Regions from separate parts of the Phycicoccus sp. Soil803 genome, predicted to be linked through region 1. Evidence: predicted binding sites of a transcription regulator. Region 1 holds the regulator's gene; the other holds the start of a gene.
What was found. Region 1 encodes Rex, which represses fermentation and respiration genes when NADH is low (regulators of the CRP and FNR family bind a similar motif). Its sites were predicted from a motif close to CTTGTGAANNNNTTCACAAG; they were not measured.
Positions count from the first base shown of each region.

Region 2: edd (phosphogluconate dehydratase) is a predicted target of Rex. The motif match lies at 2,168-2,187, and genes of this name have one in related genera.

Region 1 covers NZ_LMST01000001.1:3,928,806-3,933,214, forward strand. Annotated here, with positions in the region: gene hemC (hydroxymethylbilane synthase) at 1-364, opposite strand, end outside; gene ASG95_RS18250 (glutamyl-tRNA reductase) at 361-1,671, opposite strand; gene ASG95_RS18255 (redox-sensing transcriptional repressor Rex) at 1,668-2,387, opposite strand; gene ASG95_RS18260 (glutaredoxin family protein) at 2,521-2,802, opposite strand; gene ASG95_RS18265 (HAD family phosphatase) at 2,932-3,741, shown strand; gene ASG95_RS18270 (sigma-70 family RNA polymerase sigma factor) at 3,917-4,409, shown strand, end outside.
Region 2 covers NZ_LMST01000001.1:723,384-727,792, forward strand. Annotated here, with positions in the region: gene ASG95_RS03480 (oxygenase MpaB family protein) at 1-329, opposite strand, end outside; gene ASG95_RS03485 (hypothetical protein) at 326-727, opposite strand; gene pdxH (pyridoxamine 5'-phosphate oxidase) at 785-1,465, shown strand; gene ASG95_RS03495 (phosphate-starvation-inducible PsiE family protein) at 1,539-2,042, opposite strand; gene edd (phosphogluconate dehydratase) at 2,248-4,173, shown strand; gene eda (bifunctional 4-hydroxy-2-oxoglutarate aldolase/2-dehydro-3-deoxy-phosphogluconate aldolase) at 4,170-4,409, shown strand, end outside.

The DNA of each region.
Region 1 (4,409 bases):
CCAATTCACCCAGCGTCCGCCCTCCGGACGACACCAGGACGTCACGGGGGTCCTCGCGCACCGGGACGGCTGCGACGACGAGCCCGGGCTCGGGCGTGGTGGGCAGGTCCTTGAGGGAGTGCACGGCGAAGTCGATCTCGCCGGCGAGGAGCGCGCGACGCAGCGCCGCGGCGAACACCCCGGTGCCACCGATCGAGGCCAGCGACGCGGTCGACGTGTCTCCCTCGGTGACGATCTCGACGAGCTCGACGGTGTGCCCCTGGGCACGCAGCAGGTCAGCGACCCAGGTCGACTGGGTGGTCGCGAGCGCGCTGCGGCGGGTGCCCAGGCGCAGGCTCAGCGGGGTGGCGGCAGGTGCGCTCACGGCATACCTCCCCGCTCGGGCGGCGGAACCGACGCGGTGGCGGCCTCGCCGGGGCGCAGGTCGAACAGCTCGCGCAGCGCCTCGGCGTAGTCGGCCCCCTGGCCGCCCACGGCGCGCTCCTTCACCCGGATGGTCGGCGTGTGCAGCAGCTTCTCGACGATGCGGTGCACCGCGAGCTGCACCTCGGCGCGGGTCACCTCGTCGAGGTCGGGCAGCCGCTGGTCGAGGCGGGTCAGCTCGCCCGCGACGACGTCGGCGGCGTGCGAGCGCAGCGCGGCCACGGTCGGTGCGACGCTCTCGGCGGCGCGTGAGGTGAGGTATGCCGCGACCTCACCGATGACGAGGTCGGCCACCTCGCTCACCTGCGGCGGCGTCTGCCCGCCGGACAGCTCCTCCCCCAGCGCGGCCAGCCCGGCGAGGGTCACCCCGCTGAGCGAGGCGACCTCCGGAGCCACGTCGTGGGGCAGGGCGAGGTCGATGTAGGCCTGCGGGCGACCGCCCCGGGCCACCTGGGCGTCGCCGGCGGTCGCGAGGTCGACCACCACGCCGGTCGAGCCGGTGCAGGAGATCACGACGTCCGCGCCGGCGAGGGCGGCGGACAGGTCGTCGAAGGGGCGCGCGCTGGCGCCGGTGCGCTCGGCCAGCCGCGCCGCCTTGGCGAAGGTGCGGTTGACGATGGTGAGACCAGCCGCGCCGCGACGCGCCACGGTGGTCGCGGCCAGCGAGCTCATGCCGCCGGCGCCGACGACGAGCACCTTGAGACCCGCCAGCGGGCCCAGCTCGCGCTCGGCGCGAGCCAGTCCGGCCTCGACGAGCGAGACGCTGACCGCGTCGATGCCGGTCTCGGTGTGCGCCCGCTTGCCGACCCGGAGGGCCTGCTGGAACAAGGTGTTGAGGGCGGGTCCGGCGTGTCCCGACTTCTGCGACTCACGCAGCGCAGTGCGCATCTGGCCGAGGATCTGGGCCTCGCCCACCGCCATCGAGTCCAGCCCGCAGGCGACTGTGAAGGCGTGCGCGATGGCGCGGTCCTCGTAGTGGACGTAGAGGTGCTCGCGCAGCTCGTCACGGGGCACCCCGGTGACCTCGGTGAGCGCGTCGGCGATGTCGGTGACCGCACCGTGGAAGGTCATCGACTCGGCGTAGACCTCGGTGCGGTTGCACGTGGACACCACGATGGCCTCGGTGAGGTTCTCGCGACCGGTCAGGCTCGCGGACAGCGTCCGTCGACCGGTGGCGTCGAGGGTCATCGCCTCGAGGAGCGACAGGGGTGCGGTGTGGTGGGACAGGCCCAGGATCACGAGGCTCATCGACCCACCACCCGGTTGAGCTCGGGCTTGACCGGCTCGAGGGCGACGGCACCGAGCGCACCCTCGGCGGCGAGCGCCTTGCGCTGCTCGTGGAAGGCCAGGATCTGCAGCTCGGTCGACAGGTCCACCTTGCGCACGTCGACGTCGTCGGGCACGACCAGCACGCACGGGGCGAAGTTGAGGATGGAGCGGACCCCAGCGGCCACCAGCGCGTCGCAGACCTCCTGCGCGGAGGCGGCCGGCGTGGCGATGACGCCGATGGCCAGGCCCTGCTCCGCCACCAGCTCGTCGAGCACGGTCATCGGCTGCACGGTGATGCCGGCGATCTCCTGGCCGAGCAGTCCGGCGTCCTGGTCGAGGAGGGCCACCACGCGGAACCCCCGCGTGGCGAAGCCGCTGTAGGCCGCCAGCGCGTGCCCGAGGTTGCCCATGCCGATGATGGCGACCGGCCAGTCCTGGGTGAGGCCGAGCTCACGGGAGATCTGGTAGGCCAGGTGGTCGACCTCGTAGCCGACCCCGCGCACGCCGTAGGAGCCGAGGTGGGACAGGTCCTTGCGGAGCTTGGCGCTGCGGACGCCTGCGGCGGAGGCCAGCTCCTCGGAGGACACCGACGTGATCCCGCGTTCCGCCAGGCCGGTCAGGGCACGGAGGTACTCGGGTAGCCGTGCGACCGTGGCGTCGGGAATACCCCGACGGGCGCTCGGGTCGGCAGACACAGTCTTTTCCGGCTCCTTCTCATCACTGGCAGTCCGCGCCTGGCTGGGGCGGATGGGAGCCTCTGCAGATTACGCTTTTGTGAACGGATGCACAAAGTCACAAGCAGCCGTCTCATCGAGCACGTGAGCCGCGTCACGTCGAGCGGGTGAGAGCGGCCCGGAGACGGCTTTCGTCGACCCGCCAGTAGTCGTGCTGGCGCCCGTCCACGAAGGTCACCGGGATCTGCTCCCAGTACTGCTCCCTGAGCGCCGGGTCGTCCTCGATCGACCGCTCCACCCAGCCCACCCCGAGGTCGGCGGCCACCCGGTCGATGACGGCGCGGGCCGCATCGCAGAGGTGGCAGCCCGGCTTGCTCACCAGCGTGATCCGCACCTCGGTGGGCGTGGGCGCGGGAGGCGTGGGGGCACCGGACACACCCCGAGCGTATGCCGCGTGCGCACCCACGGAGGTCAGCACGGGGCACGGTGCTTCGCGACGCTGTGCACCGCCCCAGGCGTCCGGGGCAGTGCACAGCGTCCCGACAGCTCTCCTAGGCTGGTCGTCATGACGGATCGGGTGAGCGAGCTGGACCAGGCGCTCACCGTCCCGGCGGACCCGACAGCGGCCGCGTTCTTCGACGTCGACAACACCGTCATGCGCGGCGCGAGCATCTGGCACCTCGCGCTCGGGCTCTGGCGCCGCGACTTCTTCACGGCCCGCGACGTCAGCTCGATGGCCTGGAAGCAGCTGCGCTTCGCGGCCCTCGGGGAGAGCCTCGACCACGTCGAGAAGATCCGCGAGCAGGCGCTCGGTTTCATCGCCGGGCACTCGGTGGCCGAGATCGGCGCCATCGGCGAGGAGATCTTCGACGAGGCCATGCACGACAAGATCTGGCCCGGCACCCAGGCCCTGACCCGCATGCACCTCGACGAGGGCCAGGAGGTCTGGCTCGTCACCGCCACCCCGGTGGAGGTCGCGCAGGTGATCGCCAATCGGCTCGGCTTGACCGGCGCGCTGGGCACCGTGGCCGAGTCCGTCGACGGCGTCTACACCGGCCGCCTCGCGGGAGAGCCGCTGCACGGGGCTGCCAAGGCCACCGCGATCGAGGCGATGGCCGCCGAGCGCGGCTTCGACCTGAGCCGGTGCTCGGCCTACTCGGACTCGGCCAACGACATCCCGATGCTCTCCCTCGTCGGGCACCCCTGCGCCATCAACCCGGACGGCGCGCTGCGTGACCACGCCCGGGCGAACGGCTGGACCATCCGGGACTACCGCACGGGGCGTCGCGCGGCCAAGGTCGGGGTCCAGGCCGTCGGGGCCACCGCGCTCGCGGGGGCGCTGGCCGCGGCCGCGGCTCGCCGCCGGTCCCGCTAGCCCGAGGTATACCTCTGTTTGCCTGCGGACGGGGCCACTGGCCTGCCGTCTGGCGCGATGGTTGCGGGGTGTGGCGCAGGTCTCCTGACAATCTGCCCGATATCGGGGAAACTGTCCCGGTCAGGAGGCCCCCATCCGGATCCGTGCACGTCGCAGCGCCGCGAGTCGACTCGCGGTGCTCCGTCCTGCCCGAAGCGTCCCGGTCTGGGCAACGAGCGCCCCGGCGATCGGTTACGCCGGCGCCGGCAACCACGGGATGGGCCCCGCGACCGCGGACTTCCTCGACAGCCTCCGGGTGCTGCTCACCATCGCCGGCGACGCCGGCACGCTGTCCGGAGGCGGGTCCGGCCAGGGTGGGTCGGCCGCGCGGGCCGGGTTCGGGCCGGGCGAGGCCCCGCAGGACTTCGAACGGATCTCTGCGCTGGTGGAGCTCGCGCAGCGCGGCGACAGCGAGGCGTTCGGCCTGCTGTACGAGCGCTACGTGGACGTCGTCTACCGCTACGTCTACGTGCGCGTGGGTGGGCGGCAGCTCGCCGAGGACATCACCTCCGAGACCTTCCTGCGCGCCCTGCGCCGGATGGACTCCTTCTCCTGGCAGGGGCGCGACATCGCGGCGTGGTTCATCACCATCGCCCGCAACCTGATCACCGACAACGCCAAGTCGGCGC
Region 2 (4,409 bases), 3.2 Mb from region 1:
CCGAATGTCGTGGTCGCCAGGAACTCACTCGTGCGCTGGAGCCGCCCCCACGGGTCGCCCTTGTAGCCCGAGTGGCCGGCGACCCCGGCCATCGCCAGCGGGTGCAGTGACTGGAGGAGCAGCGCCCGGATGCCGCCGGGGAACATCGCCGCGTCGGCGTGCACGCGCCAGATCGGGTCGTCCGGCGTGAACCAGCGCGGTCCCTCGGCGCCCCAGATCCGCTCCGCCTTCACCTGCGCGTCGGTGCCGGCGACCCGCGACCGGAGCGCCGACGCGAGCTGGCGGCGGGCTCCGTCGGCCACCGGTGCGAGGGGCGCCAGCAGGGTCATTGCGTGCGCCGAAGCCTGCGTCGCGGGAGCTCCTTCAGGCGCGCGGCGGGGGTGGGGAGGTCGGCGGGGCGCACCCGGGTGGACAGGTCGCTGTTCGCGATCAGCTCGGCGATCGGCGTCGTGGACGTCGGGTGCGCAGCGATCGGGTCGTCCCCGGCGAAGACCACCCACACGGGTTCGCTGTGGTCGGCGCGCGGGTCGAACGTCTTGAGCACCGTCCCCTCGCGCACTGTCGCTGCGTGCTCGATCGCGCGACGCCGGGCCTTCTGCCGGTCGAGCGCGGTCTGGGCGGCCTTCATCGCCGGTTCCTTGGCCTGCTGCGCCAGCACGACGACGTGGGGGCCGTACTTGACGCCCCACTTCACGAGGTTGCCGACTGCCTTGCCTTTGCTGGGCATGCTGCCTCCCTGACTGGTCCGACCTTCACCCTAATCTCGGACGCCTAGTCTTCGACCATGAGCGACGTCCTGCGCACCGACTACAGCGGCGAAGGCATCTCCGAGGCCGAGGTCGCGTCCACCCCGTGGCAGCAGGCCCGGCTCTGGGCCGACGACGCGGTGGCCCGCTCGCAGGTGCACGACGACGTGCCCGAGCCCTACGCCCTCTCGGTCGCGACCGTCGATGCTGCCGGCAGACCCAACGTGCGCACCGTGCTGATGCGCTTCTTCGACGAGCGCGGCCCGGGTTTCGTGACCGGCACCGAGTCGACCAAGGGCCTCGAGATCGCCGCGACCGGGGGCCTCGCGGCGGCACTGACCTGGCCGGCGATGTACCGGGCGATCCGCTTCCGGGGCGTCGCGGAGCAGCTGTCGCGCGACGAGGTCACCGGCTACTTCGGCTCGCGGCCGTGGGCCTCGCGCATCTCCGCGTGGGCCTCGCGCCAGTCCCAGCCCATCGAGGGGCGCCAGGGCCTCGAGGACGCCTACGCGAGGTATGCCGCGCAGTTCCCCGACCACGGCGACCCCACCGACGTGCCCGTCCCCGACTTCTGGGGCGGGTACCGGGTGGTCTGCGACGAGGTCGAGTTCTGGGGCGGCCGCCGCAACCGGCTGCACGACCGGCTCGTCTTCAGCCGGGTCGCGCCCGGCTCGCTCGACGACGCCGACGCCTGGGCCCTGAGCCGCCGCCAGCCCTGACCTCTCCCTTCCCCTCCCGTTCGAGGTATTCCACTACCGGATCCTGGTGGCCGAATACCTCGAACCGGTGGGGTCAGGCGGGATCGGGCTGGGTGTGGGTCTGCACCTCGTCGTCGTTGCCGTGGCCGGAGTTGGCGCCCTCGCTGGGCTCACGCTCCTTGCGCCGCAACAGGAACGACGCCAGGGCCAGCAGGATGATCGTGCCGGACAGCAGACCCATCAGCCGGAGGGTGTCGGCGAACTCGGGCTTGCCCAGCAGGTCGGGGGCCTTGACCGAGAGCACGACGATCTCCTTGATCGAGGCGATGATCCCCACGAGGAGGAACGGCTCGGCCACCAGCTCGCGCCGGTTTAGGGTGGTGCGCACCGCGAACAACAGCTCGACGACGATGAAGACGAGCAGGAGCAGGTCGAGGATGTCGGCCACGACTTCGACCACGGTGCCGCTGCCGAGGTCGCCGAAGGTCAGGGCCGTCTTGCCGATCACGACGGCCGCCACGGCGAACAGGATCACCGCCACCGCGAGGTAGACGACGTTCTCCACCCGCTCGATGGTCTCCTCGATCCAGTCCGTCATGGCCTCATCCTGCCCGGTTCGAGGTATTCGGCGGCCGGATTCCGGTAGCGGAATACCTCGAAGCGGAAATCTCTACTCGTCCGTATCCCGGGACGGTCGGAAAGCAGCGAGTGGCCTGCCTCACACTTGTGAACGGAATCACACGCGCGCGCCAACGTCGCCGTTCGCGCGGTCCCCGTCCCGACCGCCGAATCCGAGGAGCCCCATGGCGCCCGCCGACCCCACCGCCGTTCCGCCGACCCCGCCGCCCCCTGCCATCCACCCCGTCGTCGCCGACGTCACCGCCCGGGTGACCGACCGCAGCCGGCCCAGCCGCACGGCATACCTGCAGCGGATCTCGCGCGCTGCCTCCGAGCTGAGCCTGCGCCCGGCGCGCACCGACCTCGGGTGCTCCAACCTCGCCCACGCGGTCGCCGCGTGCGGAGGCAGCGACCGCACCGTGATGGCCGCCGACACCGGCGTGAGCCTCGGCATCGTCACGTCCTACAACGACATGCTCTCGGCGCACGCGCCGTTCGAGCACTACCCGGCAGCGATGAAGCAGACCGCCCGCGAGGTCGGTGCGGTCGCCCGCGTGGCCGGTGGCGTGCCTGCCATGTGCGACGGCATCACCCAGGGGCGGGCCGGCATGGAGCTCAGCCTGTTCAGCCGCGACGTCATCGCGATGTCGGCGGCGATCGCGCTCAGCCACGACGTCTTCGACGGCGTCCTCATGCTCGGCGTCTGCGACAAGATCGTGCCCGGGCTGGTGGCGGGGGCGCTGGCGTTCGGCCACCTGCCGACCGCCCTCGTGCCCGCCGGCCCGATGGCATCGGGTCGCTCAAACGCCGAGAAGGCCGAGACCCGCAAGGCCTTCGCGGCCGGTGAGGTCGGGCGCGACGAGCTGCTCGGGAGCGAGGTCGCGTCCTACCACTCGCCCGGCACCTGCACCTTCTACGGCACCGCCAACTCCAACCAGATGCTCATGGACGTGATGGGCCTGCACCTGCCCGGGGCGGCGTTCATCCACCCCGACGACCCGGTGCGCGACGCCCTGACGGCCGCGACCACCGAGCGGGTCGCCGAGATCGCGGCCTCCGACACGCCCTACGGCATCGGCCAGGTCGTCGACGAGAAGGCGATCGTCAACGGCGTCGTCGCGCTGCTCGCCACGGGTGGTTCGACCAACCACACGATGCACCTCATCTCGATGGCTGCCGCCGCGGGCATCGACCTGACGTGGGAGGACTTCGACGACCTGTCGACCGCCGTCCCCTCCGTCGCCCGGATCTACCCCAACGGCCCGGCCGACGTGAACCACTTCCACGCGGCCGGCGGCACGGCCTTCCTGGTCCGCACCCTCATCGACAACGGGCTCCTCCACGAGGACGTCCTGACCCTCGCCGGTCCGGGGCTGCGGCGCTACACCCAGCGGCCGGTGCTGGTCGGCGGTCGGCTCGAGTTCGTCGACGCCGCAACGGAATCCGGCGACCCTGCCGTGCTGCGTGCGGCCGACGACCCGTTCAGCGTCGACGGGGGGTTGCGGGTCCTCGGCGGCACCCTGGGCCACGCGGTCATCAAGGTGTCCGCGGTGGCGCCCGAGCACCGCGTCGTCGAGGCGCCGGCCCGCGTGTTCACCGACCAGGTCGGCTTCCTCCAGGCGTTCTCGCGGCGCGAGCTCGACCGCGACGTCGTCGTCGTCATCCGTGAGCAGGGCCCGTCGGCCAACGGCATGCCCGAGCTGCACGCCCTGACCCCTTCGCTCGGGGTGCTCCAAAAGCGCGGGTATGCCGTGGCGCTGGTCACCGACGGCCGCATGAGTGGGGCGTCGGGCGCCATCCCGGCCGCCATCCACGTGACGCCCGAGTCGGTGCATGCCGGGCCGATCGCCAAGATCCAGGACGGCGACGTGGTGCGGGTCGACTCGCTGACCGGTCGCCTCGACGTGCTGGTCGACGAGGACGAGTTCGCGGCCCGCGTGCCGTCGCCGCGGGTGAGCGAGGAGGGCATCGGCACCGGCCGGGAGCTGTTCGCGGCCATGCGTGGCGCGGTCGGCCGGGCCGACGAAGGGGCCCACGTCTTCGGCAGCCTCGGGAGGCTGTGGGAGAAGGCCGACGCCGCACCGTTCCTGACCTCGGAGGAGACCCGATGACCACCAGCGCCACCACCACGAACGTCACCACCGGCGTGACCACCACCGGCGTGACCACCACCGATCCCGGAGCGGGCCGCCCTGTCCTGCGCGACGGCGCCGACGTCCTGGCCCTGGCTCCGGTGATCCCGGTCGTCGTGGTCGACACCGTCGAGCAGGCGGTGCCGCTGGCACGCGCACTGGTGCGCGGCGGCATACCGGTCATCGAGATCACGCTGCGCAGCGAGGCCGGGCTC